Acidisarcina polymorpha: one gene and its partner. The protein of the gene in region 1 binds, or shares a complex with, the protein of each later gene. Links are inferred from orthologs where the notes say so. Each region holds a gene or a part of one and is shown on either strand. Other genes may lie near its edges. The genes, in order: ACPOL_RS16420 and smc.

Region 1 (14,548 bases):
AATTGAACTTTACGCTTACTTCGGAGCTGCCGGGAAACGTATTACAGCTTTCGCTCGATCCGGCCAACATTACTCTCGAGCCGGAATACTACGGCGATATCGACGTTGAAAAATATGCGGAGCGTAAGCCTCTCATCTATTTCTGGCAGATGTTCGATCGGTCGCCGGTCGGCTTGAACCACTGGCTCGGCTTTCGTTTTCGCTGCATGTTGGGGCGACACATCTTCAAGAGCCTCGGCAAAGGAGTCAAGATTTTCCATGGCGTCGAGTTTAGCTACGGCTACAACTTGACCGTCGAGGATAATGTCGTCATCCACAAATACGTGATGCTCGACGACCGGGGCGAGATCATCCTGCGTAAAGGAACATCATTATCCGATTACGCGGCTGTGTACTCCCACACCCACCACCCGATCAACTCCTCCGATGTGACCAACAAAACAACGGAGATAGGTCCGGACGCGCGAATCACCTATCATGCCTCCGTCATGGCGGGTCAAAAGGTGGGCGAGGATGCAATTGTCGGCGCACAAGCGGTCGTCACCCACACGGTCGAGCCACATTCTATCGTCGGCGGTGTTCCGGCAAGGACGATCAAAAGCAAGGACGATCTCAGGGGCGAAAACGCGGATACTAAACCTGCACAGTAGGCTTGTGGTAGCCCAGCGATTCGAGGGCTGCCATAGAAACTGCGTTCTCCACCGGTTATGCCGGATAAAGTGTTCTGAATGTCCATCCTGTAGCCGGCTGGCATTCCTGATAGCATCTCCTCATTCTGCTGTCCATCCTGTCTGATTGAGGAGAAATATTGCGACTGGCCGCTCTGTCCCTGTCCGCTCTATGCATGGTGCCTGTGGTTTCTGCCCAGCAGCCCGTCGCCTCCACGCTGTTGGGATTTAGTGCGGGTAACGCGAAGAACGAGCTCGATCTCGAAAAACGCTTCCTTGCAATTCCCGATCCCGAACGGATGCGCGTCAGTATGCAGCTGCTTAGCGCTCGACCGCATCATGTCGGATCTCCGTATGACAAGCAGAATGCCGAATGGATCCTGGCGCAGTACAAGCAATGGGGCTGGGACGCGCATATCGAGACATTTCAGGTCCTTTTTCCTACGCCTAAGACGCGAGTAGTGGAGATGGGAGCCTTTCGCGCCAAGCTGCAAGAACCGGCAGTGGCCAGTGACCCCACCAGCAATCAGCGAGACGAGCAACTGCCGAGCTATAACGCCTATTCTCCTGATGGCGATGTAACCGCGCCTCTCATCTACGTGAACTATGGCCTGGCTGAGGATTATGAGCAGCTCGCCCGCTATGGCATTTCTGTGAAGGGCGCGATCGTCATTGCTCGTTATGGACACTCCTGGCGCGGCATCAAGCCAAAATTAGCCGCCGAGCATGGGGCGATCGGGTGCATCATCTACTCCGATCCGGCAGATGATGGCTATACCTATGACGATGTTTTTCCAAAAGGACCGATGCGGCCGTCGGAGGGAGTCCAACGTGGCAGCGTGCTCGATGCCCCCCTCTATCCCGGAGATCCATTGACGCCTGGAATCGGCGCCACCGCGGACGCCAAGCGCTTAAAGCGCGAGGATGCACAATCGCTGGCCAAGATACCGGTGCTTCCCATCTCGTACGGAGACGCCCAACCTTTACTCGCGGCTCTCCAAGGCCCGGTCGCTCCCGAAAATTGGCGTGGCGCGCTCCCCTTGACTTACCGCATCGGGCCAACCGCGGAAAAGGTCCACCTGGAGTTGGCGTTTAACTGGGACTTGAAGCCGGTCTACGACGTCATTGCCACCATGCGCGGCTCCGAAGAGCCGGATGTCTGGATACTTCGCGCCAATCATCACGATGGCTGGGTTAATGGAGCGGATGATCCGATATCAGGACAGGTGGCTTTGCTGGAGGAGGCCCGCGCGATCGGCCAACTAGCTGCATCCGGATGGAAGCCGAAACGGACGATTATCTATTGTTCATGGGATGGCGAGGAACCGATGTTGCTGGGCTCGACGGAGTGGGCCGAGCAACATGCCGAGGAGCTTCGCGAGCATGCCGCTGTGTATATCAACAGCGACGGCAATGAGCGCGGTTACCTCTCCGCTCAAGGATCTCATTCTCTCGAGCCACTCGTGAACGAGGTCGCGCGCGGGATTGCCGATCCGGAAACCAAGGCTTCCGTTTGGCAGCGGCTGCAGGCTTATGAGCTCCTCCACGGAACAGCCGATGAACGCAAGGATGCCGCCAGCCGCTCCGATTTGCGAATCGGCGCGTTGGGCTCCGGGTCGGATTTCGCCGCTTTTCTCGATCACCTCGGCATCGCCTCGCTCGACCTCGGTTATAGCGGCGAGGACGACGAGGGAGTCTACCACTCCATCTACGACGACTTTTATTGGTACACCCACTTCGCCGATACGACCTTCGTGTACGGCCGGGCGCTGGCGCAGACCAACGGCACCCTGGTTTTGAGGATGGCGGAGTCGGACTTATTGCCGTATGACTTTGCGGCGCTTGCCGATACTCTGCACGTCTATGCCACCGAAGTGAAGGCGCTGCTCGAAACGCTCCGTACTGAGGCGAAAGAGCGTCAGGCGGCGCTAAGTCTGAATGCTTACGTGCTGACCAACGATCCTAAGCACCCGATGGTGGCTCCGCCGTCGCTCGAAACCCCGCCATTCCTCAATTTTGCCCCGCTCGACAATGCCCTGGCTTCGTTGGACAAGGCTTCCGGCGATTACGCGAAGGCACGCTCCGACGCCAGCGGCAAGGCTCTTTTCAGCGCGAGCCTGAAGGCGCTGAACGCGCAGCTCACCCAGGCCGAGCGTCAACTGACGAGTCCGCAGGGGCTGCCGCGGCGCCCCTGGATGGAGCATTTGATCTATGCTCCGGGCTGGTATACCGGCTATGGCGCGAAGACGCTGCCTGGCATCCGCGAGGCGATCGAGGAGCGGAGGTATGCCGATGCCGATGCCCAGATCGTGCTGGTCGCCCAAGCTATCGAGAATGAGGCCAGGTTCGTGGAGCTTCTTACTGGGGAATTAAAGGCCGTCGCGCGGCAATGAACCTTCACTATCTAGCGGCTGCTGGCTGGATAACCGTGGGTGGCATGGGCTGAGGCAGCGCAACTGAAAGCCAGGCGGTCTATATCCTGCTACCATCGAATGAAGTGCGTTTATGAGTCCACAAGAGATCGTCATCAAGCTGTTTCAATTTGCAATTCTCCTGTTCGCGTTGAGCCTCCATGAGGCTTCGCACGCCTGGATGGCTTCGCGGTTGGGCGATCAGACGGCGCGCATGCTTGGCCGAGTCACCCTGAATCCAATCAAGCATATCGATCCGATCGGCACGCTTCTTTTCCCCTTAATTGCGATGTTCTCTGGAATTCCTCTGCTCGGTTGGGCGAAGCCGACGCCGGTAACCGGACGTAATTTCAGGAATTATAAGCGTGACGATATTCTGGTGACGCTCGCCGGCCCGTGCAGCAATCTGCTGGCGGCCTTTGCCTTCGTAATCCTGCTGGTGGTGATCGCGAAGACCTCGCAGCTTGGCAATGATGTCGTGCACCAGGTGGCATCGGGCCAAATTAACGTCTTTCAAAGCACCATCATGCTGCCGGTCGTGCTGTTCTGCTACTTTGGCATCATCATCAATCTCTTCCTGACGGCCTTCAACCTGCTGCCGCTTCCGCCGCTCGACGGCAGCCACATCTTCCGGCACATGCTGCCGTATAGCTGGACGGCGATGTACGATCGGCTCGGCATGATCAGCCTCTTCCTGATGATCTTCTTCGGGGGCCGGGTGGTCGGATTCGTGGTGAGCCCAGTGCTCTTCGCAATTCGATCCATGTTGTTTTCGCTCTAGGCTGGTCGTCCAGGGTTAGTGAACTCGGCGGTGCTTCGCGAACCTGGGGCGCCCGCTCCGATTCCGTACAATAGGACGAGTGCCAGAGGCCAGAATCCTTTCTCTGGGCGCGGTGACTTTCTTGTGGTTGCAAGGACTTGAGTGACGACTTCTTCTGAAACATCTTTGAGCGATGCAAGCCTGGCGGCTGAATCCGGTAACAGAAAGCGCGTGCTGAGTGGCATGCGGCCGACCGGCAAGCTGCACCTGGGCAACTATATGGGCGCGCTGCATAACTGGGTCGGCATGCAGGACGAGTACGAATGCTACTTCTTCATCGCCGACTATCATGCGCTCACGACCGACTATGCTGATCCCTCCAGCGTAAAGCAGAACACGCTTGAAGTGGGCATGGACTTTCTGGCCGCCGGCCTCGATCCCGAGCGCAGCGCACTGTTTATTCAGAGCCACGTCGTGCAGCATGCCGAACTGCACTTGCTATTGTCCATGATCACCTCTCTGGGATGGTTGGAGCGCGTTCCTTCTTATAAGGAGCAGCAGGAGAACATTGTCGGCAAGGACCTGACGACTTATGGATTTCTCGGTTATCCGCTATTGCAGTCGGCAGACATTCTTGTGTATCAGCCGCAATTTGTGCCGGTCGGACAGGATCAGGCCGCGCACGTCGAGCTGACACGGGAGATTGCGAGGCGGTTTAACGGCTACTACTGTGGAAAGAAATCCGAAGATTTGAGTGAGGTTCTTCCCGAACCACAAGCCCTGCTGACTCCATCCCCAAAGCTTCCTGGCACGGATGGCCGCAAGATGTCCAAGAGCTACGGAAATTTCATTCTGCTCACCGATCCCGAAGATGAAATCCGCAAGAAACTGAAGACCATGGTGACCGACCCGGCGCGAGTGCGGCGGAGCGATCCCGGCAATCCCGACAAGTGTCCGGTTGGCGACCTGCATAAGGTCTTTTCGAGTCCGGAGACACTCGCTAAAGTGTACGAAGGCTGCACCACTGCCGGCATCGGCTGTATCGAGTGCAAAGGCTGGGCCGCCGATTCGATCGTGGCCGCGTTGAGGCCAATTCAGGAACGGCGTAGACCTTTTGAAGAGAATCCCGAGCTGGTTTGGGAGATCCTCGAAGATGGGGGAGCCAAGGCAAGAAAGCGCGCCGAGCAGACGATGGTTGAGGTCCGCGAGGTGATGGGGCTTTCGCCGCGGCGCCGAGGCTCGATCGGCACATGACCGAAGCAAACGCCAACCCGAATGCGGCTGCCAGAGTAGACGCGAAAGCGCCCTATGAGAAGACCGCCTCCGACCTGAAGAAGGAGGCAGCGAACGTTTCGCCGTTTTCGGTGAGCGTGGGTCAGGTCTACGACGGTCCTCTCGATCTGCTGCTGGACCTCATTCGCAAGCAAGACATCGACATCTACGACATACCCATCGCGAAGATTACTGCGCAGTTCCTCTCCTACGTCGAAGGATTGAAGCAGACCGACATCGATGTTGCCGGCGAGTTCATCTACACCGCCTCGCTGCTGATTCATATCAAGAGCAAGATGCTGCTGCCGCGATCACCAGCGGAATCGGGCGACGCCGAGACTGAAGATCCTCGCCGTGAACTGGTGGAGCGGCTGCTTGAACACGAACGCTTCAAGAATGCGGCGCAGATGCTGGCGCAAAAGCAGCAGATCGAGAACGCGACCTGGAGCAACCCGCAGATGCGCGAGTTCCTCAACGCTGATGGCCCAGGGCAGGACATTGTCCAGGAGATCGCCGCTGACACCGTGGATCTGGTCCGCGTCTTTCGGCAAGTCCTGGAGCGGGCGCGAACTCGCCCTGTCCTCGATGTCGAGGAAGACACGGTGACCGTGGGAAAGATGATCGAGGTTGTGCGCAGGCGATTAGTTATGGAGGACAAGCCCATAGCGCTGCGGCGGCTGCTGGCGAACACCCGCTCTGAGCGCGCCTTGATCTGCATGTTCCTGGCGCTGCTGGAACTCGTGCGGCTGCAGGCGATTCTACTCAGGCAGGAACAGAACTTCAGTGACATCCTGATCAAGAAGCACGCTGATTTCGAAAGTGTACTCAACGCGCGCATGGCCGACGCTCGCGAAGAATGGGATTAGCAGGGCTTTCAGTCGCTGCTCAGGCAGTATTTCATGAGGATCGATCGCCATTGCGGTTTTTCTTGAACGAAGACCCAAGTAAGCGCTTCCTGTGTTGCAATTGAGCTATGGCAGAGTCTGTACAGAGTCTTCCCCGGAAGAATATTCTGACGCACACCCCTTTGATGGCGCTGGCAGTCGCCGCCTTCGGCATTGGAACTTCGGAATTCATCATCATGGGACTGCTGCCGAACTTGGCGGACAGCTTTCAGGTGAGCATCCCCAAGGCCGGCATATTGGTCACGGCTTATGCGCTGAGCGTCACCGTGGGATCGCCGGTGGTGGCGTTGGCGACTGCGAGGTTAGAGCGCAAACGGGCTCTACTCCTGCTGCTGGGCGTCTTCATCCTGGGTAATCTCGCCTGTGCAGCGGCTCCGACGTACAACATGTTGTTTTTAGCGCGGGTGTTGACGGCGCTTTCGCACGGCGCGTTCTTTGGCATTGGCAGCGTGGTCGCTTCGAACCTGGTCGCGAGCAACCAGCGGGCGCAAGCCATCGCGATAATGTTTTCGGGGCTGACGTTGGCCAATGTCCTGGGAGTGCCGGCGGGAACCGCTCTGGGACAGGCATTTGGTTGGCGGGCTTCCTTCTGGGCGATTGTGCCGATTGGGTTGATCGCTGCCGTGGCGGTTTTCTGGCTGGTTCCAAGGCAGCCAAAGGTCAGCAGTGAACTCATCCACGAATTTCGTGTCTTGCGGAATCCGCGAGTGCTGCTGGTGCTGGCGATGAGCGTCCTCGGCTCGGCGTCGCTGTTCTGCGTCTTCACTTACATCGCGCCCACGCTCGAGAAGGTTACGGCGATCTCTCCCCATGGGGTGACGCTGGTGCTCCTGCTCTTTGGCATCGGCATCACGGTTGGTAACCTGGCGGGTGGCGCGTTAAGCGACTGGCGGCCGATGCGTTTCCTGGTGATGTCGCTCCTGGCGCTCTTGCTGGCGCTAACCTGTCTCTATTTCGCCGAGCCATTCGCGGTGCCGATGGTGGTCTCGGTCCTGGTTTGGGGGGCGCTGGTGTTTGCGGCGGGAACCCCGCTGCAGGCGCGTATCGTCGAACAAGCATCGGCTGCGCCAAACCTCGCCTCGACGCTAAACCAGGGCGCGTTCAACCTGGGCAATGCGAGTGGAGCGACCTTGGGCGGCGCGCTGCTCACGGCGGGGTTCAGCTATCGGCAACTCCCGATTGCGAGCGGGATCGTGACCGTCTGCATGCTCGTGCTGGCGCTATGGTCGGCCCATCTGGATCGAAAGCATCGGGTGGCGTTGGAAGCCGGCGAATTGACGCTTGGCTAGAACACCCAAATCGGAGTGAGTCGGAACTCAAAGCCGATTCTTTCTCGATGAGTGACTCTGCGGCTGTATTATCCCGCTTGCGGGACACCGACAGCGATGCGGCCAAAAGAGTGGCTGTATCCCGGTAGCCTTTGCGGTAAACTTTCGCTGACTCTTGCTTGCGGAGGCGCCTGTGCGAAGAGTTGTGATTCTTTCCAGTGTATTGTGGCTCGGTGCTTTGATGTCCGCGCCCGTTTCTTACGGGCAGGTGGCGCAGGGATCGATCGAGCATCCTTATCGAGGTGTTCAGACGAGAGTGCCGGGAGTCTTTGTGACGCCGGTTCCCAACGCACCGTTCTCGGCGGTCGTCGACATCCAGACGACGGTGGAACTGGACAACGGCCAGACTGCGATGCGCAAGACGACGAACCGGATCGCCCGCGACGCGCAGGGACGAATTTACAATGAGCGGCGGCAGTTGGTGCCGGTTACATTTGCAGGGGAGCCGTCCTTGTTGTCCGTTCATCTCTACGATCCGCAGACGCGGATGAGCGTCTTTCTCATTCCTTCTACCCATCTCGCCCATGAGATGGTGCTTCAACAGAGACCTCAAGAGCCGTCGCATCCATTGTCTCCAGAGATAAAGGAGGAAGATCTGGGCAGCAGCGTGATGGAAGCGGTCGCGGTCCACGGCATCCTGCAGACGAAGACGGTGACCGCCGCAGTGAGCACCACCGGCAAGCCGTTGATGATCAAGGACCAATACTGGTATTCCGAGGATCTGCACTTAAACATGCTCATGAAGCATGAAGACCCTCGCACCGGCGCGCAGATTATTTCGGTGACCCAAGTGAAGCGTGGCGAGCCGGATCCAAAGTTGTTCGAGGTGCCTGCGGGGTATAAGGCGGTCGATGAGACTCCGGTGCAGTGAGCGACCTTGCAGCAGACTAGACAACCACACTCTCCCGGTATTCGCCGAACACCTTCCGCATCGCCCCAGCGATCTCGCCAACGGTAGCGCAGCTTTCTACGGCTTCTAGAATCGCCGGCATCAGGTTGGCTCCATTGCGGGCGGCATCTGTCACAGCGTCGATTGCAGATTGACAACGCTGCTGGTTCCGGCGAAGCCGCAGGGCGCGAACTCTATCCACCTGCTGGCGTTCCAGGTTCTCGTCAATTGTTTGTGTGGGGATGTCCGGGTCTTCTTCTTGGGAGTAGCGATTGACTCCGACGACGACTACTTCTCCGGAGTCGACTTGTTGCTGGTGACGATAAGCGGCGTTCTGGATCTCCTGCTGCACCCAGCCTCGTTCGATCGCCTTTAACATGCCGCTCATGGCTTCTATCTGGGCAAAGTACTCCTGCACCTGGCGCTCAATGTCGTTAGTTAACGACTCGAGGAAATAAGAGCCGGCGAGGGGATCGATGCTTTGCGCGACTCCGGACTCGTGGGCGAGGATCTGCTGAGTGCGGAGGGCGATGCGGGCGGCCTCCTCGGTAGGGAGGGCCAGGGCTTCGTCGTAGCCATTGGTGTGCAGGGATTGCGTGCCTCCAAGCACCGCCGCAAGCGCTTGCAGCGTGGTGCGGACGATGTTGTTCTCAGGTTGCTGTGCGGTGAGTGTCGAACCGGCCGTCTGGGTGTGGAAGCGGAGCATCCAGGAGCGCGGATTCTTGGCGGCGAAGCGGTCGCGCATGATGTGCGCCCAGAGGCGGCGAGCGGCGCGGAACTTGGCTATCTCTTCGAAAAGATCGTTATGCGCATTAAAGAAGAAGGAGAGGCGCGGCGCAAAAGCGTCGATCTCCATGCCGGCATCGAGGGCGGTTTGGACGTAGGCGATCGCGTTGGCCAGGGTGAAGGCGAGTTCTTGCGCGGCGGTCGAGCCAGCTTCGCGCATGTGGTAGCCGGAGATGGAGATGGTGTTCCATTCAGGCACGTTTGTCGTGGTCCAGGCGAGCATGTCGGTGACGATGCGCAGCGCGTGATGTACCGGGTAGATGTAGGTGCCGCGAGCGATGTATTCCTTCAAGACGTCATTTTGTACAGTACCGGAGAGTTTTCCGAGGGGGATGTTGTGTCGTCTAGCAACAGCAACGTAGAGAGCAAGCAGGATGCTGGCCGTCGAGTTGATGGTCATCGAGGTGGAGATTTTGTCCAGGGGGATGCCGGCGAAGAGCCGCTCCATGTCTTCGATGGAGTCAATAGCGACGCCGACTTTGCCGACTTCGCCGAGCGCCATCGGATCATCGGAGTCGTACCCGATCTGGGTGGGGAGATCGAATGCCACGGAGAGCCCGGCGGTGCCGTTGGCGAGCAAAAACTTGTAGCGTAGGTTCGAGGCCTCGGCATCGCCCATTCCGGCATATTGGCGCATGGTCCACAGCCGGCCGCGGTACATGGTGGGCTGGATGCCACGTGTGTAGGGAAATTGACCCGGCTCCCCTAAATCCCGGTGTGGATCGAAATTAGCGTCGTCAAGATCTTGCTGGGTGAAGAAGGGCTGGTCACGCATCACCGCGCACCATAGCAGATTTATCTGCGACTTAAAACCGAGCTACCGCTCTGCTCGGCGTGCGCGATTCTTCTGCTCTTTGCGCCGGGCCTTGAAGAACTGGCTGAACGTGAAGGCGGCAAAGAGGACGGTCAAGACCGAATAGATGAGAAAGTGGGTGTGGTCGGGGCCGCTTTTGTAAGAAAAACGAAATTTGTAGACGTTCTGCGCGAAGAAAAGGAAAAACAAGGCGAAGAACAAGCCAGTGATCTCCAGCCAAAGGACGCCGCCGGTATGGGCCATTGGCCCCCAGACCGCCTCGCCGAACCGTTTGGCGCCGCGAGCTACTCCTTTTGCCTTGGCTGCAGCCTGGATTGTGGCTGGAGTTGAGATGGGTTGTTTTCTCGAGTATGACCCCTGACCGACTGATGCCGGGGCGTTCACCGCTGAAGGCGCAGGGGTTGCGGTAGCCCGCTGCTGGACTGCTTTTGCGGCAAGTCGAAGGCCAATCCCTAATTTTCGCCCAAAAGTTTCCGCAGCCATGTGGGAATTTTATCAGTGGGACAGGATTCTTTTCTGGTGAGGACGATTCGGATTGCGGTGCTGGATCATCAGAAGTAAGGTAGTGAAAATATATGTCTGTCCGGGGTCGCGCCCGGCAGGCGGAAATGGGGCTGGCCATTGAATAAGCGCCTGCGGGGTTTGATTCAAAAACTGGGGGAGGCGATCCATGAAACCGTTTCGGAATCAGAGGACATTGCCAGCGTCGTGCAGGATATCCGCAAGCAGGGATTTGACGTGCTCCTGATGTTAGAGGCGACCATCGGCCTGAACGAAGTGGAGCAGCAACCCGGCGCGATCCTGCCGCCATCCAAGCGTCTTGGCTCAGGCAATACCACGCCGGCTGAGGGCGAGGGCGCGGACGGAGAAGTAGTGAACGTGGGTGAGTTCACACTTCAGGATGTAAGCTTCCTGCGTTCCCTCCGGATCGCGGTTGAGGGTGAGAGTGCGGGAGACTCCCAGACCGAGGCATAGCGGTCCGGGTGAAAGAAATCTGGGGATGTGGTCCGATGCGTGAAGCCATGCATTGACCGTACATGATACGGGTTGCATTCGTGTGCTACACTCGCTCGTTCCGTAAGAGAACGAGAATGTCTGGCGGAAATCGAATTTTCGAATAGTGAGCAGATATGCAGGGGCGTGGCAACAGCATGAGGGATACGCTTGGAGTTCTATTAGCTGGCGGCGCTGGAGAACGGCTATTTCCGTTGACTCGCGACCGGGCGAAGCCAGCCGTCCCGTTTGGCGGACACTATCGAATCATCGACATCACGCTCTCTAACTGCATCAACTCGGGTCTGCGGCGGGTTTATATTCTCACGCAGTACAAAGCGCTTTCGCTGAATCGCCACATCCGCGAAGGCTGGACGGGAATCGTGGCCCAGGAACTCGGTGAGTTCATCGAGATCTTGCCGCCTATGCAGCGAGTGAGCGCCAACTGGTACATGGGCACGGCAGATGCTGTCTACCAGAATATTTACTCGATCGGAGCTGAGCAGCCCAAGCACGTGCTCATTCTTTCCGGCGACCACATCTACAAAATGGATTACAGCAAGATGCTGGAGCACCACGTCGACTCCGGCGCGGACGTGACCCTGGCGACGTTGCCGGTTCGACCAGACGAAGTGAAACGATTTGGCGTAGTGGAAGTCGGCAAGAACGGCGAGGTGGTTGGCTTCTTAGAGAAGCCGACGAGTACCGAGCTGCGTTCACCGTTCAATCCAGAAATGGTCGATGCGTCGATGGGCATCTACATCTTCAACACGGATGTCCTGTTGCCCGCCCTGATCAAAGATTCCGAGGACCCCGACTCGAAACATGATTTTGGCCATAACATCCTGCCGGCGATCTTAGGCCAGTACAAGATGACGGCCTACAATTTCGTCGATGAAAATAAAAAAGAGACCCTCTATTGGCGGGATGTAGGCACACTCGATGCCTATTACGATGCGAATATGGATGTGTCTTCGGTCTCGCCAATGTTCAACTTGTATGACGCGAGTTGGCCGATGCGGACGCGGGTACGGCAATATCCGCCGGCGAAATTTGTCTTTGGCGAGCCGGGGCGCACGGGAATGGCGATCAACTCCACGATCTCCGCGGGCTGCATTGTTTCAGGAGCGGTGGTGCGGAACAGCGTGCTTTCTCAGGATGTCCGCATCAACTCATTCTCGGAAGTCGATTCGAGCATTATCTTCTCGCATGTCGACATCGGACGGCATTGCCGCATCAAGCGGGCGATCATCGATCGCGACGTCCATATTCCGGAAGGAACGGTGATCGGCTATGACCAGAACGAGGATCGGCGGAATTATTTTGTGACGCCCTCGGGACTGACCGTGGTCGCTCGGGATTACTCGCTCTACGAGAGTCCGGTTTCTCCGGAATTCATGCGGCAGGGCTAAGGCTTTCGGCAGAGGCAGCAGTTTAGCTCAGGCATGTTGAGGGAGCTTAGAATTTCTTTCTACCGCTATCGCCACCGAGGCCAACTCGGTGCTGCTGCAGACTTAAGGGTTCGACGGGCGAAACCATAAGACTTACCTGTTCATTCGTTGCCGATCGATCCTACGCCCCGGCGACATCTCGCTCTTCGTGGAATCGAGGCCGCACAGTGCGATAGTGCCGCGTAGCCGCCTCTCTGGGCTACGTGTGCGGATGAAACTTCGAACCTCATAGCTTCGAACAATTCATGCTTATACGAATTCATGATTGACAACAAGTGAGTCTCTTCGCGACAGATGCGAATCCATTGTGACAGCTAATCGCGCTACACCGAATTACGTTCAAGGAGCGAAGCCATGCCACTACCCAATGATGAGAAATTACTAGCGCTGAGCCATGACTTGATCCAACAGTTCGACGCCATCTTTGGTGAACATCCGGGCTTTCGACCGGCACACGCCAAGGGCACGATGTTTACTGGGACATTCACTCCTTCGCCAGGGGCCGCCACCTTGACTCGTGCTCCCCACATCGCTCGCAGCTCTACGCCGGTAACTGTCCGTTTTTCCAACTCCACGGGAGTTCCCCTCATTCCGGACAACGATCCGAATGCCAATCCTCGCGGCATGGCCATCCGCTTCAACTTGGCCGCCCACGTTCACACCGACATTGTGAGTCACTCATCGGACGGCTTTCCGACGCACACCGGCCAGGAGTTTTTGGAGCTTTTACGGGCGATCGCGACCAGCGATGTGACCAACATTCCGGCTTCTCCGCTGGGGGCATTCTTAGCGTCACACCCAGCCGCGCTTGCGTACGTGCAGACGCCGAAGCCGGCGCCGGTGAGCTTTGCGACTGAGACATATTATGGCGTAACTGCCTTCCGCTTCATCAACGCCGACGGCGCCTCCCGCTTTGGCCGCTACCGAATAGTTCCCGCAGCCGGCAACCAACACCTTGACGATGCAGTTGTTGCTTCCAAAGGTCCAGACTACCTGTTCGACGAGATTAAGAGCAGGATTGGCTCGGGACCGGTCGAGTACAAGATCCTGGTGCAGCTTGCTAACGACGGAGATACCGTCGATGACGCAACGATTCACTGGCCGGAAGATCGAACGTTGCTCGAGTTGGGAACGATTGCCCTGACCGCACCAGTAGCTGATAGCGACCACGAACAGAAGCAGATCATCTTCGATCCCATACCCAGGATTGAGGGAATTGAGCCGTCGGGGGACCCTCTGCTGGAAGTGCGAGCGGCCGTTTACCTCATCAGTGGACGTCGTCGCCGGGCAGCTCCCGAGGCGGGATAGAACTTCCTAGACATTTCTTCGACGTTCTTTCGATTGCCATAGCGGTTTTTCCTCCAGAAAACGGCTGTCGGGGTCTTCGCTAATATGGCACGTCGACTTGAACTGTGGACCCGTTCGATTTCGCGCCGAGATGAGCACTTGTCCGCCGTTCCCTTAAGACTTGCTTCCTTGTATTACTCACTGAGAGCAAATTTTGTTTGAAGAGGCCTAGAAATTCTCGAACACTGTGCATATAGGTAACAGTGTTTAGTGAACAGTGTTAAGCAGGGGATCATGACAGTCCAAGAGCGGCGAGCGCGGGAGCGAGTGGAGATTCGGGAGTTGATTCTGGATGCGGCCCGCGAGTTATTCGTCGAGCAGGGGTATGAAGGTGTATCGATGCGCAAAGTGGCGCGCAGGATTGACTATTCGCCTACCGCCATCTATCTCCATTTCGCAGATAAAGAGGCGCTTTTTAAGGAACTATGTGGGCGAGACTTTGCCGCACTGGCGGCCGTTTTTCAAGAGCTCTCGACGATTCGCAATCCGAAGGAACGCCTCACAGCCTGTGGGCGAGCGTACATCGAGTTTGCCGTTGCGCACCCCAACCACTACCGATTGATGTTCATGACGCCGATGAACCTTCCGGTCGGCGAGGAAGAACTGAAGAATAGGGGCAATCCCGATCAGAACGCCTATGCCTACGTGCGGTCGCTTCTGGTCGAATGCATGCGGGAGGGGTTGTTCCGCTTGGAACTGACGGATGCCGATCTCATGGCCCAGACAATCTGGGCGGCAGTGCACGGAGTGGCAGCACTCGAAATAACGCAGTGCAAGGCAGACGCCATCGATTGGCGTTCGCTCCGGGAGCGCAGCGATCTTATGCTGGAGGCGATCATGCATGGCATGGCCCGCACCAGTGAGCACTTGCCCGACCTCACGAAGACGCCCTAAGGGAAAGTGAAGTGAGCCATGCCCCCGATC
Region 2 (16,076 bases), 2.5 Mb from region 1 along the record:
GCAGCCGCATACGTGAATGTCCAGACCTGGTAGGTATCGCCGCCGCTCCGAACGGAGAATACCTGCTGCACTCTTCCCCTCTCCAGGAACGCCAGCGTAGGGACAGGAGCATGGATGGTACTCGACTCGCGCGAAGGGTCGCGTTGGGCGATAGGCGTTTCTCCCACCATCGCTAAATAACATAGACTCCGCTCGAGCAGCGGCTCTTCTGGGTGTTCGGCGTTGGCGGAGATGAGCTGTTCAATGGGTTCGGGAGCGATGGCTTGGTTAAAAACCTCGATGGAATGGGAACTCGACCAGGCGGGTACAAAAAGGGCCGCGCCAGCGCGTTGAATAGGCAGAATCTGGACGACACTATGGCCCGAGCGGTTCCTCAGATTCTCCCGGGAGATGGTCGCCGTGAAACGCGAGGTAGAACCATTCGGCTGGATTGATTCATACGCCAGCAACAGATGGCGGGTGACAAGAGGACACGCGATCTCTTTATATTCGTAAGAAGAACGAACGGGACTATGGCCACCGAGAGTACTCTCGCCGAGAGTAAACCCATACAGACGTGCGGAGTCGGCAAGAGCCCTTTGGCTATTCTCGACTAAGCGAAGTTGTGTCGGGTCCATCTGTGAAGCCGGCACCGAAGAAATCGCGAGCCCCGGCGATGACTGCTTAGTTCCTTGAGTCAAGCCCCGACCGGCAACAAAAACCAGGGTCAGCGGGATAAAACAGGCATATCGATTGAAGAGGCCCATTTGGGTCGACGCCTCAGATGAAACCAGGAAGCAGAAAGGCAGCCAACCGGCTGCCTTTCTGCGGATATTCCTTTCTCCATGCGTCGGAGCTGCGTCTACTGATGAGCCGCAGGCTTCCGGCGGACAGGAGCTTTCGTTGCTTCCGGCAGTGATCCCTCGTTCAGGATGATCATCGGCGGCGTCTTGGTATACGAGTCGAACGTGGCATCGTACTTGACGCTGTCGCCGATGGCCGGAACGGTAGTCAATGGCTTGGTGAAGTTCACGGTGAAATCGGCCGTCTTCGACTGCTGGGCGTCAGGCGAAACTGCGAGTTGTACCGAGTCCGGCGTAGCCTGAATCACGATTCCGGGAACCTGGGTGCGGACACCCTTCATCACCGCCCATACCTTGTCCGCGTCTTCCTGGTTGCCATTGGCGAGGACGAACTCCTTATCAGAAAGCGCCATATTCTTGAGCGCCTCTGGTGTGGATGCAGCGGCTACAGCGTCGTGCGCAAGCTTATCAGGAGCTGGCGGCGGCGGCGCCGGGGTGGGAGCGTAAGAAGCGGGCGGCGTCGCGTTGTCATGAGCAAGCTGCTTAATCGGATCGAACCCATCCATGCCACCGTGGTACTTCTGATACCAGTATTCAGCAGCTTTTTCAACCGAGTCCTTCGCGGCCGGAGGTGCATATTGCGCTGCGCGCTCCAGATAGAAAATGCCGTTCGGCAGGTCTTTCGGATCCTTGTCCTGAATGTAAGCCTGGCCAAGCAAATAAGTCTCGTTAATACCAGGGGCGTTGGCCGGAGAAGTGAGATCGGGATAGCTCTTCAGCTCCTCCTGATAATTCTGGATTGCGCCCTGATAATCCTTCTTCCCAACATCATCGGTGGCGATGGCGCTCTGGAATATCGGGGTGGTCGCCGCCTTGAGCTTGGCGAAATCCTCCGCCGAGATGCCGGAATTGGGGGTGGGCGCGGTGACAGCGAGCGCCGTCTGGGCCACCTTTGCCGCATCATCCAACATGCTCTGAGCCCCGGCCGGATCCGTCGCCGCCTTGGCGGTAGCCTGCTGCTTGGTCAGGTAGACATACACCAGAGCTGCGCGCAGATTGTTCGGGTCCGCATCGAGGACGCGTTTGGCCGTCTTCAAGAGGTTTGCGGTATCGTTTGCCTGCTGATAGGTCAGCAGCAATGTCGTCAATACCTGGTTCTTGACGACGGTATTCGGATATTTGGTCAAGAAATCTTCAAGAGCAGCAGCTTTGGCCGCCGGGGCCGACGTGCCGATCGCGTTTTGATAGGCATTGAACTCGGCTGGATCTTTAATGGTGATCTGGTCTGACGATCCACTGGGAGTCGATCCAGTCGCGGCTTGGGAGAATGCGGCAGGCACCGCGCAAAGTGTGCCGGTGGCGATGGCCAGCACGGAAGCAAAAACGACCTTCTTCATCTTCTAACGCTCCTGGGAACTACTTGTATCAAAGCCGCGTCCGCGGTACGACTAGATCGAAAATTCTGGGTTCGGAGAACGAACGCCGATACGCGTTCGCCACGGTGAGTTGATTGCTGGATTATAAGAACCACCGGTGTATGTGACAAGCCAAGCTTTGAATCACGTGCTTCTAACAATATCGGTGAGATGAAGAATTCTGGCAACGGGTCAAGTTGCTTCGACGAGTTATTTCCTGATTTGACAGCGGCCGCGCTGAACGGCGCCGCATCAGGAAAGCGAATCTTACTATAGAGGAGTGACCGATGAAGGATACAGGTGTCAAAGGGCTGGACGGACAAATAGCCGTAGTCACCGGGGCAGCGCGAGGGATTGGCCGGGCAGTCGCGATCCGTTTGGCGGCGATGGGCGCCACCGTAGCGCTCGTGGCCAGAGACCAGGGACAGCTCGAGGCGCTGGCTAAAGAAATTCAGTCAGATGGTGGGCAGGCAGTGGTGGCGACCTGTGATCTCTTGAACCCGGCACTGATTGTCCAACTCGGCAAGCGCATTCGCGCCGACTATGGACGTTGCGACATTCTGGTAAACAACGCCGGCGTCGGCAACCTTGGTCAGCCTTTATGGGAGATGCCGCTCGAGGAATGGGAATTGCTGATGGCGACGAATCTACGGGCCCCCTACCTGATGATCCAAGCGTTCGCGCCGCTGATGGTCGAGGCGAAGCGCGGCCACATCGTGAACATCTCCTCGCTGGCGGGCAAGAACCCTTTGCCCAATGGAGCAGCCTATGCGGCGTCCAAATGGGGGCTCAATGGACTGACTTACTCAGTTGCTGAAGAGCTTCGGTCCCATGGAGTCAGAGTCTCGGTAGTAGCACCCGGGTCGGTCAATACTCACTTCAGCGGCGGCAGCGGCAAAGATCCTGCCAAAGCGCTGCAGCCTGACGATATCGCCCAGGTCGTGGCTCTGCTGGTAACCCAGGCGCCGCAGAGTTTTATCAGTGAAGTGCTTGTGCGTCCAACCCAGAAGTAATCTGGAGCAAAGATTCACCGGCTGCGGCGAGGTGGCTCCAAAGTGCCAGAAAGATCCAGGCCAAAAGATAACGGAACTGTCTGCCTGATCAGAGTGGACGATAGGCGGAGTAGCATAAGCGACAGAGCCCCTTCTTGATCGTTTCCCTAATTTCTGGCCGGCATCTTGAGTGGTACCCGAATATGTTGCGGTGGGGACACCTTATCCACAAGATGTGGGGTCCCCTATGTTGACCTCGCTTATAGCGGGGGATAGCATTTTCTTAGGCCATCCTGAGTAATTCTGCATACCTGAAGATCGGCCTGATCTTTACCTGGAAGATGGGTTATCGACAATGCTGAAGCTGAAGAAGATCCAGATCCTGGGGTTCAAGTCCTTCTGTGATCGCACCGAAGTGCAGGTTCCCGGTCATGGGATTGCGGTTGTCGTCGGTCCCAACGGCTGCGGCAAATCGAACATCCTCGATGGCGTGAGCTGGGTGCTTGGCGAGCAGAGCGCCAAGACGCTGCGCGGCGGCAAGATGGAGGACGTCATCTTCGCTGGAACCCGCGACCGGAAGCCGCTGGGCATGGCGGAGGTCTCGCTGACCTTGATCGATCCGGAAGCGTATGAAGGCGGCCCGCTGCTGGAGACCGCAGTTGAAATCGAGAACGAACTTGCTGACTGGAACGAGGAAGAAGTTCGCGCGGAAAAAGCTGCGGAAGTAGAAGAGATCATCGCTGAAGCACAACCCGGCCAGGTGATTGAAGAGGAGCTTTCGGCTGGCCCGGCTACCCCGCCAAACAGCCCCCAAGTCACCCCCGATACTGCAGAGGCCCTACGGAACTCGAATGCAGTGGTCCTGAAGATTCGGCGGCGTAAATTTCAGAGCACCCCTCAGCGCGGCGAGATCGTCATCACCCGGCGTCTGTTCCGCACCGGCGATAGCGAATATCTGCTGAATGGAAAGCTTTGCCGGCTGCGTGACATTCAGGATATCTTCATGGGCACTGGTCTAGGCCCTGAATCGTACGCCATCATCGGACAGGAACGGATCGGACAACTTCTCAGCTCAAAGCCGCATGACCGTCGCGCCATCATTGAGGAGGCGGCCGGGATCACCCGCTTCAAAACCAAAAAGCGGCTGGCCGAGCTTCGGCTGGAACAATCCAAGCAAAACCTGGCCCGGGTAAACGACATCTTCGAGGAGGTCGCCAAGCAGGTGACCTCGTTGAAGCGTCAGGCCGTCAAGGCCGAGCGCTATGGAGCGTTGCGCGATGAGTTGCGTACCCGTCTGCGGGTAGTCTTGGCCAGCAAGCTGGCGGAAATGGATGCTGAGCAGGCTGCGCTAGCTGGCGAAATCGCTTCCCTGACCTCTGAAATTGAGAATCAAAGTGCTCAAGCTGAATCCCTGCAAGGGGAGTATTCCACCGGCACCGCTCGCGGCTATGCACTCGATGTCAGCGCCAAAGAGGCCGCTGCCAAGGCCAGCCAGGCGGCGGTTGAGCTGGAGCGGGCCGCTACCCGGCAGCATTCGAATGAGGAGCGAGTTGCGGAGCTCGAGGCACGCGCTAAAGCCGGAAGTGCGGAGCTAGAGCAGGGAAAACAACATCTAGAGGGTTTGACTGCCGAGCGCGAAGGTCAACGCGTTTTCCTTGAAACCGCCGCCGCCGAGGCCGCCGGCTTTCGCCAGCAGGCGCAGCAGAAGCAGCAGCAAGTGCGCGACACGGCCCAAGCGGTCTCCGTCGCGGAGCAAAAACTTGAGGCCGGGCGCCGACAGGCAATGCAACTGCTGCAGCAAGTATCACAGACACGCAACCAAACTACACAGGCGGAAGAATCCCTCGCCGCCCTCGAACGCGAGGCTTCTCGGCTCGCGACCGAGATGACGGCGGCCCGTCGCGATCTCGATGCTTTGGGTGCGGAGCGCGGGCAGTTGTCGATCAACTTTCAGTCAGTGACGGAAACGCTCGGGCGGCTAGAAGAAGAGATTGCGCAGCTTCGCGTGGAGATCGCCACAAAGCGCACGGAAGAATCCGAGACCAAGCGGCGCGGCGACCAGCTCCGCGCTGAACATGCGACATTGACCGGTCGCAGGAACTCCCTGCAATCGCTCATTCGCGATCACAGCTATTCCACCGAGACGGTGAAGAAGCTGCTACGGCAGAACTCGCTCGGTGGCGCATTAGCGCCGGCCGGCACGCTGGCGGATTTTCTTGAAGTGAATGGCCAATATGAAAATGTGGTCGATGAATTCCTGCGCGATGAGTTGAACTATGTCGTCGTAAAGAGCTGGGAATCTGCGGATGAAGGCATGCGCCTGCTGAAGCATGATGTTGATGGCCGCGCGACCTTCCTGGTGCATCCCGATGATTCGCAGGCCAAGTTCTCTTTTGCGGCCGGCGCGGCAATCGGCAGCTACGAGGCGCGGTCCGGAGTGGTGCGGCTTAAGGATTGCATCCGGGTGTTAGATGGGTTCGGTTCCTCTCTCGAAGTAATCCTTCCGAAACTGCGAGAAGGCTATGTAACTCCCGATGCAGAGACCGCTCGGACGCTAGCGTTGGAAAATCCGCACGCGTTCTTTCTCGCGCCATCCGGCGAGTGCTTTCACAATGTGACCGTGACCGGAGGCAAACCGAGGGTCGAAGGGCCACTCGCGCTCAAGCGCGAACTTCGCGATGCACAGAAGAAGCTGGAGAAGGTTGAGGCGGAACTCAGTCAAACGGATATTGCCGTCGCTTCACTCGCGAAGACGATCGCCGAACTGGTAAGGATATCGGAGGCGAAGCTCGAAGAGCGTCGCGACGCCGAGCGCGAAAGCGCCAACCATACAGCGGCGCTTCGGCAGATGGATGCGGAAGTAAAACGCCTGGAAGGCCGTGCCCAACAATGGACGATCGAGAACGAACGCAATAAGGATGCTCGCCGGGCGAAGGACGAGTTCATTGCCCGCAAGCGCGAAGAGGCTATGCAACTTGACGCTCAGCACCAGCAGGCAGAGGCTTCCCTGCTCGCGCTGCAGCAGTCGGTCGAAGAGCTGCGCCGGGCCCGGGAAACAGCACAAAATGAGGCATCGGCAGTATCGGCAGAGTTGGCCGGACTGGAAGAACGGCGGCGCGGAGCAGAGGCTGCGTTCGCTCGCATCGACCGCATGTATGGCGACCTCGGGCGGCGGGTACTCCAACTGGAGCAGCAGTTAAATGCGGCGAACGAAGAGCGCGAACAGCGTCTTCGCGAAAATGAGCAGCTTGCGATCACTCGGCAGCAGGTTGCGGCTGTTCGGGAGCAGGCCACCGCAGAGGCGGCGGGTTGGACGGAAGAGGCCAAAACTCTACGAATATCCCTGGCCGCAATAGAGCAGGCGTTAAAGGCCGCGCGGGATCATACCGACACATTGCGAGAGACGAAGAGCCTTCGCACTGCTAAGGCCGCAAAGCTGGCTGCGGACTTGAATCACATCGAGGAATCCTGCATCAACGACCTCGGAGCAGAGGCGGCTGTGCTGCGCGAAGACCGCGAGATGATCCGAATCGATGCCGAGTCTCTCGTCTCGGAAGAGGACGCCTGCCGTGGGCTCAAGCAAAAACTCGAGTCTATGGGGCCGGTCAATATGATGGCTCTCGAAGAATATCAGGAAGCATCCCAACGACATGAGTTCCTGGAGACACAGCGTAAGGACTTACTAGAATCCATCGAGAACACTCAATCCACGATCAAAGAAATCGATCAGATTTCACGGACGAAATTCGAGGAAGCCTTCGGCAAGATCAATGAGAATTTCAGCGTCACTTTTGCGCGGCTCTTCGGTGGCGGCCAAGCATTCATGAAGTTGACTGATGAAGAAAACTCGATCGACAGCGGCATCGATATCGTTGCTCAGCCTCCAGGGAAGAAGCTGCAGAACGTGCTCCTGCTCTCCGGAGGAGAGAAGGCGCTGACTGCCTTGTCGCTGCTGATAGGAATTTTTCACTACCAGCCTAGCCCCTTTTGTGTGCTGGACGAGGTAGATGCGCCGCTCGATGAAACCAATGTGGGCCGGCTTGCGGAGATGATCAAAGGCATGGCTGCAACCACGCAGTTTGTGATCGTGACTCACTCCAAACGGATGATGCAGGCCGGCGATATGATCTACGGCGTCACTATGCAGGAACCTGGCGTGTCAAAGATCGTCTCTGTTCGATTGGGCGGCAATGATCGCGGAGGCGGCGATAAAGACGACCGGCGTGGACGGAGTGAAGCAGGAACGGCGGAACGTTCGCGCAATATTAATGCGGCCCCAGCTCCCCAGCTCGCAACCGCATAGAGCGGACACTTGATCTCATCGAGCGGAAGGAATCGGCCTCCCGCTTGACATCTTGGAGCGCCCCGTGACTGGAGGCTCCGGGGCCGCGTATTCATGGGATTTTTACTGCGTTGACAAAGTCCGCCCCTCACCGGACAATCGAATCTTCAGTCGATCCCCGAAAGGCCTCACCCTTGACAGCACTCCTTCAGACCGAACTGGCAGACTTGCATTTGTACGCGCGCGGAAAGGTGCGCGATCTCTATGCGGCAGGCGAGTTTCTGCTGATGGTTGCGACCGACCGAATCTCCGCTTTCGATCATGTGCTTGGCAGCGGCATTCCCGGTAAGGGCAAGGTGTTGACGCAGTTGTCGCTGTTCTGGTTTGACTTTCTTGCGGATATCGTTCCGAACCACTTGATCTCCGCCAATGTCGATGACTATCCGCCGGACATAGCTGCTCACGCTGACGAGCTGCGCGGCCGATCGATGCTGGTGGCGAAGGCGCAGATGTTCCCAGTTGAATGTGTGGTTCGAGGATACCTCTCGGGGTCCGGTTGGAAAGACTATCTGGCGACAGGCAAGGTTTGTGGCATTACTCTGCCGGCCGGTTTGCGAGAGTCGGAGAAACTTCTCGAGCCGCTCTTCACCCCCGCAACCAAAAGCATGGACGGCGAGCATGACGTTAACATTTCTTTTGACGAAATGGCCTCCCGGATCGGGCATCAGTCGGCGGAAACGCTGCGACGCTTGAGCCTGGCGATTTATATCAAAGCTGCAGATTATGCCGAGAGCCGGGGATTGCTGCTGGCCGATACTAAATTCGAATTCGGGCGCACGGCTAAAGGCATTGTGCTGGCGGACGAAGCGCTCACTCCCGACTCTTCGCGCTATTGGCCCCGAGCGAGCTTTCAGCCGGGCGGTCCGCAGGCGTCCTTTGACAAACAATTTGTACGCGATTACTTGGAATCCATTCACTGGAACAAAAAAGCTCCGGCGCCAACTTTGCCGGAGGATGTGGTTCAGCGTACTCAGGATAAATACCTTGAGGCGTACCGCTTGCTTACGGGCATGACGCTGCAGACTTGAGACGTCGCATTTCTTGGGCTTATGGTCCGGATTGAAAGGTTTTGAATGGCTCCGATCGATTGGGTGATCGCCGCAATTCTCGTGCTGTCGACAATCAGCGCAGCTAAGAACGGCTTCTTTATCGAGGCGTTCTCGCTCGGCGGCGTCATCCTTGGCTTACTAATTGCAAGCTGGAACTTTCAGAAGCTGATGCCCTGGATCATGCATACGATCCACACTCCGCAAATCGCTGAGGCCATCGCCTTTCTGGCCATCGCGTTCGCGATCATGATCCTCGCAGGACTGCTCGGGCGCGCCCTGCACTGGTCGGCCCGGTCGATCGGACTGGGATGGCTGGACCGCCTCATTGGAGCAGTTTTTGGGTTCTTAAAGGGATGTGTGGTGGTGACCCTGGGGGTGATGGCATTGGCTGCTTTTTTCCCGCGCAACGGGTGGCTCGACCATTCCCAACTGGCGCCGTATTTTCTAACCGCAGCTCATTCGACCACCGCAATTACTCCGGTTGAGCTGGGCGAAAGGATTCGCGATGGAGTTAGGATCATCCGGGATGTACAGCCGGATTGGCTGAAGCCGCATGCTGAAGCTTGTGCACAGGTCGCCGCTTTCGGCTAAGAGATTGGGCTGAAGGTCGCCGTTTGTTCAACAGTTTGAAAGAAAGAGACCGGGCAAAGTACCGGCAGCGAGGTTTCCTTGAAGCGAGAGCTGGACAGTCTAGTGGCCCACATGCACGCGAGCGGCATCACCTATGCCGAGGGTGTGCGCGAATTCAAGAAACGCTTCATCCTGGAAGTGTTGGCACGCCATCGCGGCAACCAATGCAAGGCCGCGCGCGAATTGGGCATGCATCGCAATACTCTCAGCCGGACGATTGCCGAGCTGGACCTGAATCCCGCCCAGATACGGAGCGGGTTGAAGCGGCCGCCGCGGAGCGCTCGTCCCGCTCTGGAACTTCGCCAGACGGTCAGTTCCTAACCGCACAGAGTGGGATCATCTGCACGCCAAGAAGCAGATGGCGACGTGACGATTTCCCGCAAGGCCCGCCCCGGCCGAACTTAGAGTGCACCTGCAACCTGAGAACTGCTCTAGAATTGAGTAAGGAACCCTGCTGGGCTAGGCCACGCCAGAATTGTGTCCCGATCCTGGAAAGGACGAATCGATTTGACCACTATTGCGACCGGCGCTGAAATACCCAGTCAGCCAAGTTCCGCCCAGTCTCAGGTCTACATTCGGCAAGGATTTGTCTGGGATGCGGAGCCGGCTTATCTCTTCGATATCGACGGCACTCTGTTGCGCAGCCAGGACGGCGTTCATTACGCTTCCTTCTTCTCGAGCGTCAAAAGCGTGATGGGACGTGACCTCGTTCTCGATCAAGTGGTATTACACGGCAATACCGATCCTGGAATCTTGCGCGACGCCTTCCGGGCCGCGAGATTGGAAGACTCGGAATGGCATCCGGTGCTCGAAGACATTCTCGATGCAATGCGAACAGATGTCATGGCTCGGCGCGAGGCGATGAAGGTCCAAGTAATGCCTGGGGTGGCGGCTACCCTCGATTATCTGCAGTCGAAAGGCGCGGCCTTGGGCGTCGCCACAGGTAATCTCGAATCGATCGGCTGGCTGAAGATTGAGACGGCCGGCTTGCGGCACTGGTTCACCTTTGGCGGATTCAGCGACCGGTTTGTGGATCGAGCCGAGATGATCTGCGAAGCCGCCTTGACCGCGCGCGCGATTGTTGGCCCAGATGCGTCTGTGTGCGTAGTAGGTGACACGCCGTTTGATATATCGGCGGCCAAGTCGAATTCCCTGCCGGTCATTGCGGTTGCGACCGGACGCTATTCTTTTGACGACTTGATGACCTCTGAGCCGGACGTATGCGCGACCACTCTCGACGCACTGCTGCAAAGAACTCGACTGGAGTCATGAGGGACTTGCAGACTAGTCTTCGCGCCCAGGTTATGGCCGGAGCGTTGGCCGCCACCCTCGTTTTCCCGCTCACCATTTTCGGGCAGCAGCCTGGGGAGACCGGCAGCAACTCCTCGGCGGCAGATTCTAAGCCGGCCTCGGCTGAAATGCTTCCCTCGGTATCCGTCTCCCACCCGCTACTGCCTCAAACTCCGAACGTGACTCCGCCAGTCGCCGGCAAGCCGCTAGCCACTGTAGCGGCGCCATCGACCCCGGCAACTCCGAAACAGCAGCGCCAAGCGGAAAAACTTTACCTGCAAGGCGCGAAGGCCATCGAGCAGAATAATCCTCGGGTTGCCTTCGAAGATTTCACGCGGGCAGTGTCGCTTAACCCGTCAAACTCCCAATACGCGGCGGCGAAGGAGATTGCCCGTCAGCACCTGATCACGCTGCTGGTTCAGGAAGCGGACAAAGCCCGTCTGTCTCAGCATCCCGAAGATTCACGGAAGAAGCTCGAAGAAGCACTGGCGCTTGACCCGAAAAATCCATTCGTCAGACAACATGTAGACGAATTGGCCGACGATCAGAAGATGTCGTTCGATCAGGTCGATGAAGCGGGTGTCTCAGCCGAAGGACCGATCGAGCTTACTCCCTCGAATGGCAAGAAGAGCTTTCACTTGAAGGGCTCGCAACAGGACATTCTTCGCCAGGTGTTGTCGGCGTATCAAGTCACGCCGGTAATGGACAGTTCCGTGACGAGCCAGGCGATCCGCCTCGATGCCGACGATTTGGACTATGCCCAGGCTGCGCAGATGTTGAACTTGGTTACCGGAACGTTCTTTGTGCCTCTTGATCCGCGACGTGTATTGGTAGCCAAGGACACCAAGGAGAACCGCTCCAAGTTCGAACGGCTGCTCGTGGAATCGATTTACTTGCCAGGACTGAACACGACCGAACTTAACGACATCAGCAACGTGGCGAAGACGGTCTTTGAAGCGCCGGTTGCCAGCCTGCAGCCGCAACGAAATATCCTCACGGTGCGCGCGCCCGAGCCGCGCATGAAAGCGCTCAATGCCACGCTCGAAGAACTGCTCGATGGACGAGCTCAGGTCATGATCGAAGTGAAGCTCTACGACATCACTCGAACCCGCACAACCAATATCGGGGTTGTGCTCCCTTCGCAAACCAATGTCTTCAATGTGGACAGCGAACTGAACGGTCTGCTGCAAAACAACCAGGCCGCCATTAACCAGATCATCTCAAGCGGACTCGCCGCACCAGGGGACTATGGAGCTATTCTGGCGATCCTGATCGCGACGGGTCAAGTAACCAGCTCGGTTCTCACGCAAGGATTTCTGACGTTCGGTGGCGGCCTCAGCCAGTTCGGCTACAACCTTGGCACCGTCTCAGGAAATTTGCAGTTGAATTCCAGCGACGCCCGAGCGCTCGACGATATTCATCTCCGCGTTCAAGATCAAGAGGCGGCAACATTCAAAGTTGGAAGCCGGTATCCGATTGTGTCTTCCACATACTCCTCTGGCGGTGGTTCGCTGAACGTACCAGGCATCAGCACGGCCGGACTATCGAGCACGCTCAACGGCTTAGGGGTAAACCTTTCGAGCTTGAGCGCACAGGTGACCATCCCGCAAATCCAATACGAGGATCTCGGACTGACATTGAAGGCAACGCCACGGGTCCAGCACGGTCAGGAAGTCGCGCTCAACATGGATCTGGAACTGACAGCCTTGGGGGGCAGCACACTGGATGGCAACCCGATTCTCAACAATCGTAAGTACACTGCCACAATCACGCTCAAGGATGGTTCAAGCGCCCTGGTCGTAAGCAACCTCTCCAAGCAAGAGAACAAAGCAGTCACGGGACTGCCTGGTCTCGACGAGCTGCCCGGGCTTCGATCGGCCACCAACGACGCGAAGGACCTGAACATCTCCACCCTTGTCCTGCTCGTTACCCCGCACATTGTTCGCCGTTCGCACATGGAAGTGGCTGGACGAGAGATCCTCTTGCCGCGGCATGATTAAGCCGTTTTGCGGGTCTCCGAACCCACCACAATCCCTTGGTGCGGCCTTCGTCCCGCCAACCTCATCCTAGACCAAGGTGTGGCTCACCTCTGGCCAGGATCTTCATAGTTAATCGATAGCGAAGTAGGAGTACCTGTTTGAAATTGAATCGTTGGGCAATCGCGGTTGCAGGCTTTCTGCTGCAAATGGCCTTGGGGGCAGTTTACGCGTGGAGCGTCTTCCGAGGACCACTCGTGAGGCAGTTCCACTGGAGTATCTCGCAAGTTACGCTGACTTTCACTATTTGTATCTTCGTGCTGGGCGTGTCTGCATTCTTCGGTGGTCTCTGGTTAAACAAAACTGGGCCTCGGACGGTGGCGCTGGTGGGCGGCTTTCTCTATGGTCTAGGCGTTTTTCTCGCCAGCTTCTCAGCCGACAGGTTATGGTGGCTTTATCTGAGCTTTGGCGTTATCGGCGGCGTTGGGCTTGGCTTCTCCTACATCGTTCCGGTTTCCGTGCTGGTCAAGTGGTTTCCCGATCGACGTGGATTGATCACAGGCGTGGCTGTGGGCGGTTTCGGCGCTGGTGCGCTGGTGACGGCGCCGGTCGCTACCAGGCTCATTGAGAGTGTGGGAGTGCTGCATACTTTCGCCTATCTAGGAGTGGCCTACCTGATAGTGACCATGGGGACCGGGTATTTCATGGTGAACCCGCCGGTCGGATGGAAGCCCGAAGGCTGGTCTCCTAGCTCCGCACAGCAAGCGCAACGGGCGGCAGCCGATTACACCCTTGGCGAGGCGCTGAGAAGGTGGCAGTGGTGGGCGCTCTGGCTTCTGCTCTTCTTAAATACGACGGCCGGGATCTCAATCATCTCGCAGGAAGCTCCGCTCTTTCAGGAGATCGGCAAAGTCACGGCGATCGTTGCTGCCGGCATGGTAGGCATTGCGAGCATCGGCAACGCAGTAGGACGCATTTTCTGGGCTTGGGTCTCGGATACCATCACCCGGCGATGGACATTCGCGACGATGTTTCTGTTGCAGGTCGCGCTCTTCTGGCTACTTCCCAGTGTAACGACCGTCGCGATCATCGCCCTGGTCTCGTTTCTCATCTTGATGTGCTACGGCGGAGGCTTCGGCGCCATGCCCGCCTTCTCCGCCGATTACTTCGGATCCAAGAACGTGGGCCCTATCTATGGGCTGATGCTGACCGCATGGGGAACGGCCAGTGCTTTCGGGCCTCTGCTCATAGCCCACCTGCGGCAGATGAGCAACTCGTATGGCAGCGGCCTGCATGTGATTGCCGTGATCATGGCGGTCTCAGTGGTACTGCCAATCTTGGTGTCGCCACCAAGGAAAGTACTCACCCGGAGTAGCGCCAGCGAAAGCTAGCGCTACTCATGCGGCAATCAGTTGCTTCCGTTTGACGATCCTGTGGCCAAGGTCGATCATCGGCTTCTCAATCGCATAGTAGGTCACTGTGGCAACCAGGAGCGTCACCGCAATGGTGATAAGAAACAACCCAATGCCACCTGTTCTGCCGTAGCGGAAGAGGAAACTGATAATCGGATGGACAAGGTAGACGGAATAACTGATCCGCCCCAGCCACATCCCAACAGCCGGAAATTCGCGATTGCGCAGCGCGTAGGCTGCGAAAAACATCACGAATCCCACAAACCAAGGTCCAAATACAGCCACATACGAGAATTGCATCTCGACTTTTTTGGTGTAGACGTAGTTAAGATAGACACCAACAGATACGGACAGGAGGAGCGCTCCCATCAAGGCGTTCATGGCTTTGGCGGAGATATTCCCTTTGTAGTACCTGTAAATCGCTGTTCCACAAAAGAGCGTCACCCCGTAAAACAGGCCAGCCATCTCCATCCGCCGGTGAAAGACAAGCGGGCCCAGGATCCATAAGGCCGAGACCGCAACCAACAGCACCCACGTCAGGGCATAGGTATTCCGCAGCTGCTTGATCAACAGCAGAAGCGAACATGCTATGTAGAAGAACATCTCAATGGTGAGGGTGTAGTAGAGCCCAATCGCTTGAGGCACGCGGAAAGCGCCTTGAAACATGGTCACATTCACCAGCACATTACGCCAGAGATGGGCGCGAAAGGGCGGATCGAAGATCGGGGTATACCCCAGCAGATAGATGATCACGACGGCTGCAAGGCTAACCCAATAGAGCGGAAAAAGGCGAAAGAAACGCTGCACCCAAAAACGCTTGAGCGAGTGGCCTTTTTCGATGCTGAGCGGTATGACAAATCCACTCACCAAGAAAAAAATTACAAGTCCGAGTTTGCCAAAGCTGAAGTAGTCGTGTGTAAATTTTGCGAACTTTGGAAAAAGGTTCTCCCCGCAATGTTGAACGGCGACTACCAGTGCAGCAGTGCCGCGGAGGAAGTCCATGAACTCCATCCGCCCGCTGCGGATCGAGCTTTTCTGCGGGATACGCTTAGCGGAAATAGTTTCCGCGGCGCCATCAAGTAGCGGCTGGGTGGATGAAGTCATAGGCTCTCCCGATCTTTGTGCCTGAGTAACAGATTTAGGGCATTTGCGATGGCTAAGGAGTTACAGCCCAGGGAACCAAGCGCTTTTCCGACACTTGACAGGTTACTAAGAAAGTTCCGGTATCGGGAAATTGAGGAAAATTGCCTACCGCGAAAATTTGCGGTGATCTAATTTCATACACTCGATTTTGATCAGCATATCAGGTTTCGAAATGAACGAACAACGAAAGTGTGTTGTCCGGACTTTCACTCCTTTTTTTGGCGAATTCGAGTCAATTATGCTGAATAGGCTTTCTTCCGTTTTAATTGCCTGAAGCAGCGGCAGTTGCTCCGTCTTGAACCGCCTGATAGGAGATGACGTACTAACACAGGAAGGAAAAGCTGGAGAGAAGAGAAGGTCCCTTAGCATCCCGTATGGGATGTGCTTGACGACGACTGTACCTCCAAGTGGCTTCCACGAGCAAGGGCTGAGCGTTCGACCATAGCGACACGAGATCTGCCGAAGAGCGCAGTCTCCACTGTACTCAAAATGAAGTCTCAACCAAGTGAAAGGCCGAATCATTATCTACGAGGTCCTTACGGCCTCGACGGCCCAGGTGAAGCGGCTCTTCCACTTGGTGCCGCTGCCTCATAGAAGCAGCGGAAGTCGGTACCGGTCTTGATGATCCCATGAGCCACGCGAGCCATCTTGGCGGCGACGGCGACATACGCCATACGCTTGCGGTCGGCACTGGCAGGATCACGCCGGAGATATCGTTCGAACTTGTCTCGGAAGCTGTTCTCTCGCAGCCTCACAGCCACAGTGGCGGCCATCCAGAAGGCGCAGCGAAGCCGTGCGTTGCCGTATTTCGACAGCTTGGTCGCTCCTCGAAACTGGCCCGACTGCTGAGTCGAGAGATCGAGGCCACAGAACTTGAGGAACTGACGATGGTGATTGAAGCGGCGCAGGTCGCCGGCTTCGGCCAGGATCGTGAGCGCCAGGATAGGGCCGATGCCTGGCATCTGCTGGAGACGCCTGAAGTCGACGTTTTCCTTCAGGTGAAGCGCAGCTCGTTGTTCCAGTTGATCGCGGAGCTGGCAGAGTC

The links.
Region 2: the proteins of ACPOL_RS16420 (region 1) and smc are in contact, whole or in part, in a crystal structure (PDB 3ZGX), measured with the Bacillus subtilis proteins. The link is inferred for Acidisarcina polymorpha from one-to-one orthologs.

What each region holds. Positions count from the first base shown.
Region 1 is NZ_CP030840.1:3,850,177-3,864,724, forward strand. What follows is about bases 4,034-7,033. They hold ACPOL_RS16420 (segregation and condensation protein A), read left to right. Parts: upstream 4,034-5,089; coding sequence 5,090-5,977; downstream 5,978-7,033. Other genes in these bases: trpS (tryptophan--tRNA ligase), read left to right, coding at 4,034-5,093; ACPOL_RS16425 (MFS transporter), read left to right, coding at 6,085-7,033. Also shown: ACPOL_RS16400 (acyltransferase), read left to right, coding at 1-650; ACPOL_RS16405 (transferrin receptor-like dimerization domain-containing protein), read left to right, coding at 809-3,061; ACPOL_RS16410 (site-2 protease family protein), read left to right, coding at 3,174-3,860; more of trpS, read left to right, coding at 4,002-4,033; more of ACPOL_RS16425, read left to right, coding at 7,034-7,305; ACPOL_RS16430 (hypothetical protein), read left to right, coding at 7,478-8,215; ACPOL_RS16435 (acyl-CoA mutase large subunit family protein), read right to left, coding at 8,232-9,794; ACPOL_RS16440 (hypothetical protein), read right to left, coding at 9,837-10,316; ACPOL_RS16445 (hypothetical protein), read left to right, coding at 10,455-10,808; glgC (glucose-1-phosphate adenylyltransferase), read left to right, coding at 10,985-12,238; ACPOL_RS16455 (catalase family peroxidase), read left to right, coding at 12,632-13,585; ACPOL_RS16460 (TetR/AcrR family transcriptional regulator), read left to right, coding at 13,859-14,518; ACPOL_RS34160 (ABC transporter permease), read left to right, coding at 14,537-14,548. UniProt on the Bacillus subtilis protein: Participates in chromosomal partition during cell division. May act via the formation of a condensin-like complex containing Smc and ScpB that pull DNA away from mid-cell into both cell halves.
Region 2 is NZ_CP030840.1:1,378,943-1,395,018, forward strand. Bases 3,165-7,692 are described here. They hold smc (chromosome segregation protein SMC), read left to right. Parts: upstream 3,165-3,544; coding sequence 3,545-7,492; downstream 7,493-7,692. Other genes in these bases: ACPOL_RS06075 (SDR family oxidoreductase), read left to right, coding at 3,165-3,210; ACPOL_RS06085 (phosphoribosylaminoimidazolesuccinocarboxamide synthase), read left to right, coding at 7,666-7,692. Outside these bases: ACPOL_RS06065 (hypothetical protein), read right to left, coding at 1-746; ACPOL_RS06070 (tol-pal system YbgF family protein), read right to left, coding at 842-2,179; more of ACPOL_RS06075, read left to right, coding at 2,485-3,164; more of ACPOL_RS06085, read left to right, coding at 7,693-8,559; ACPOL_RS06090 (CvpA family protein), read left to right, coding at 8,605-9,171; ACPOL_RS06095 (helix-turn-helix domain-containing protein), read left to right, coding at 9,250-9,531; ACPOL_RS06100 (HAD family hydrolase), read left to right, coding at 9,718-10,482; ACPOL_RS06105 (type II and III secretion system protein), read left to right, coding at 10,479-12,500; ACPOL_RS06110 (L-lactate MFS transporter), read left to right, coding at 12,638-13,867; ACPOL_RS06115 (acyltransferase family protein), read right to left, coding at 13,874-14,992; ACPOL_RS06120 (IS110 family RNA-guided transposase), read right to left, coding at 15,568-16,076. UniProt on the Bacillus subtilis protein: Required for chromosome condensation and partitioning.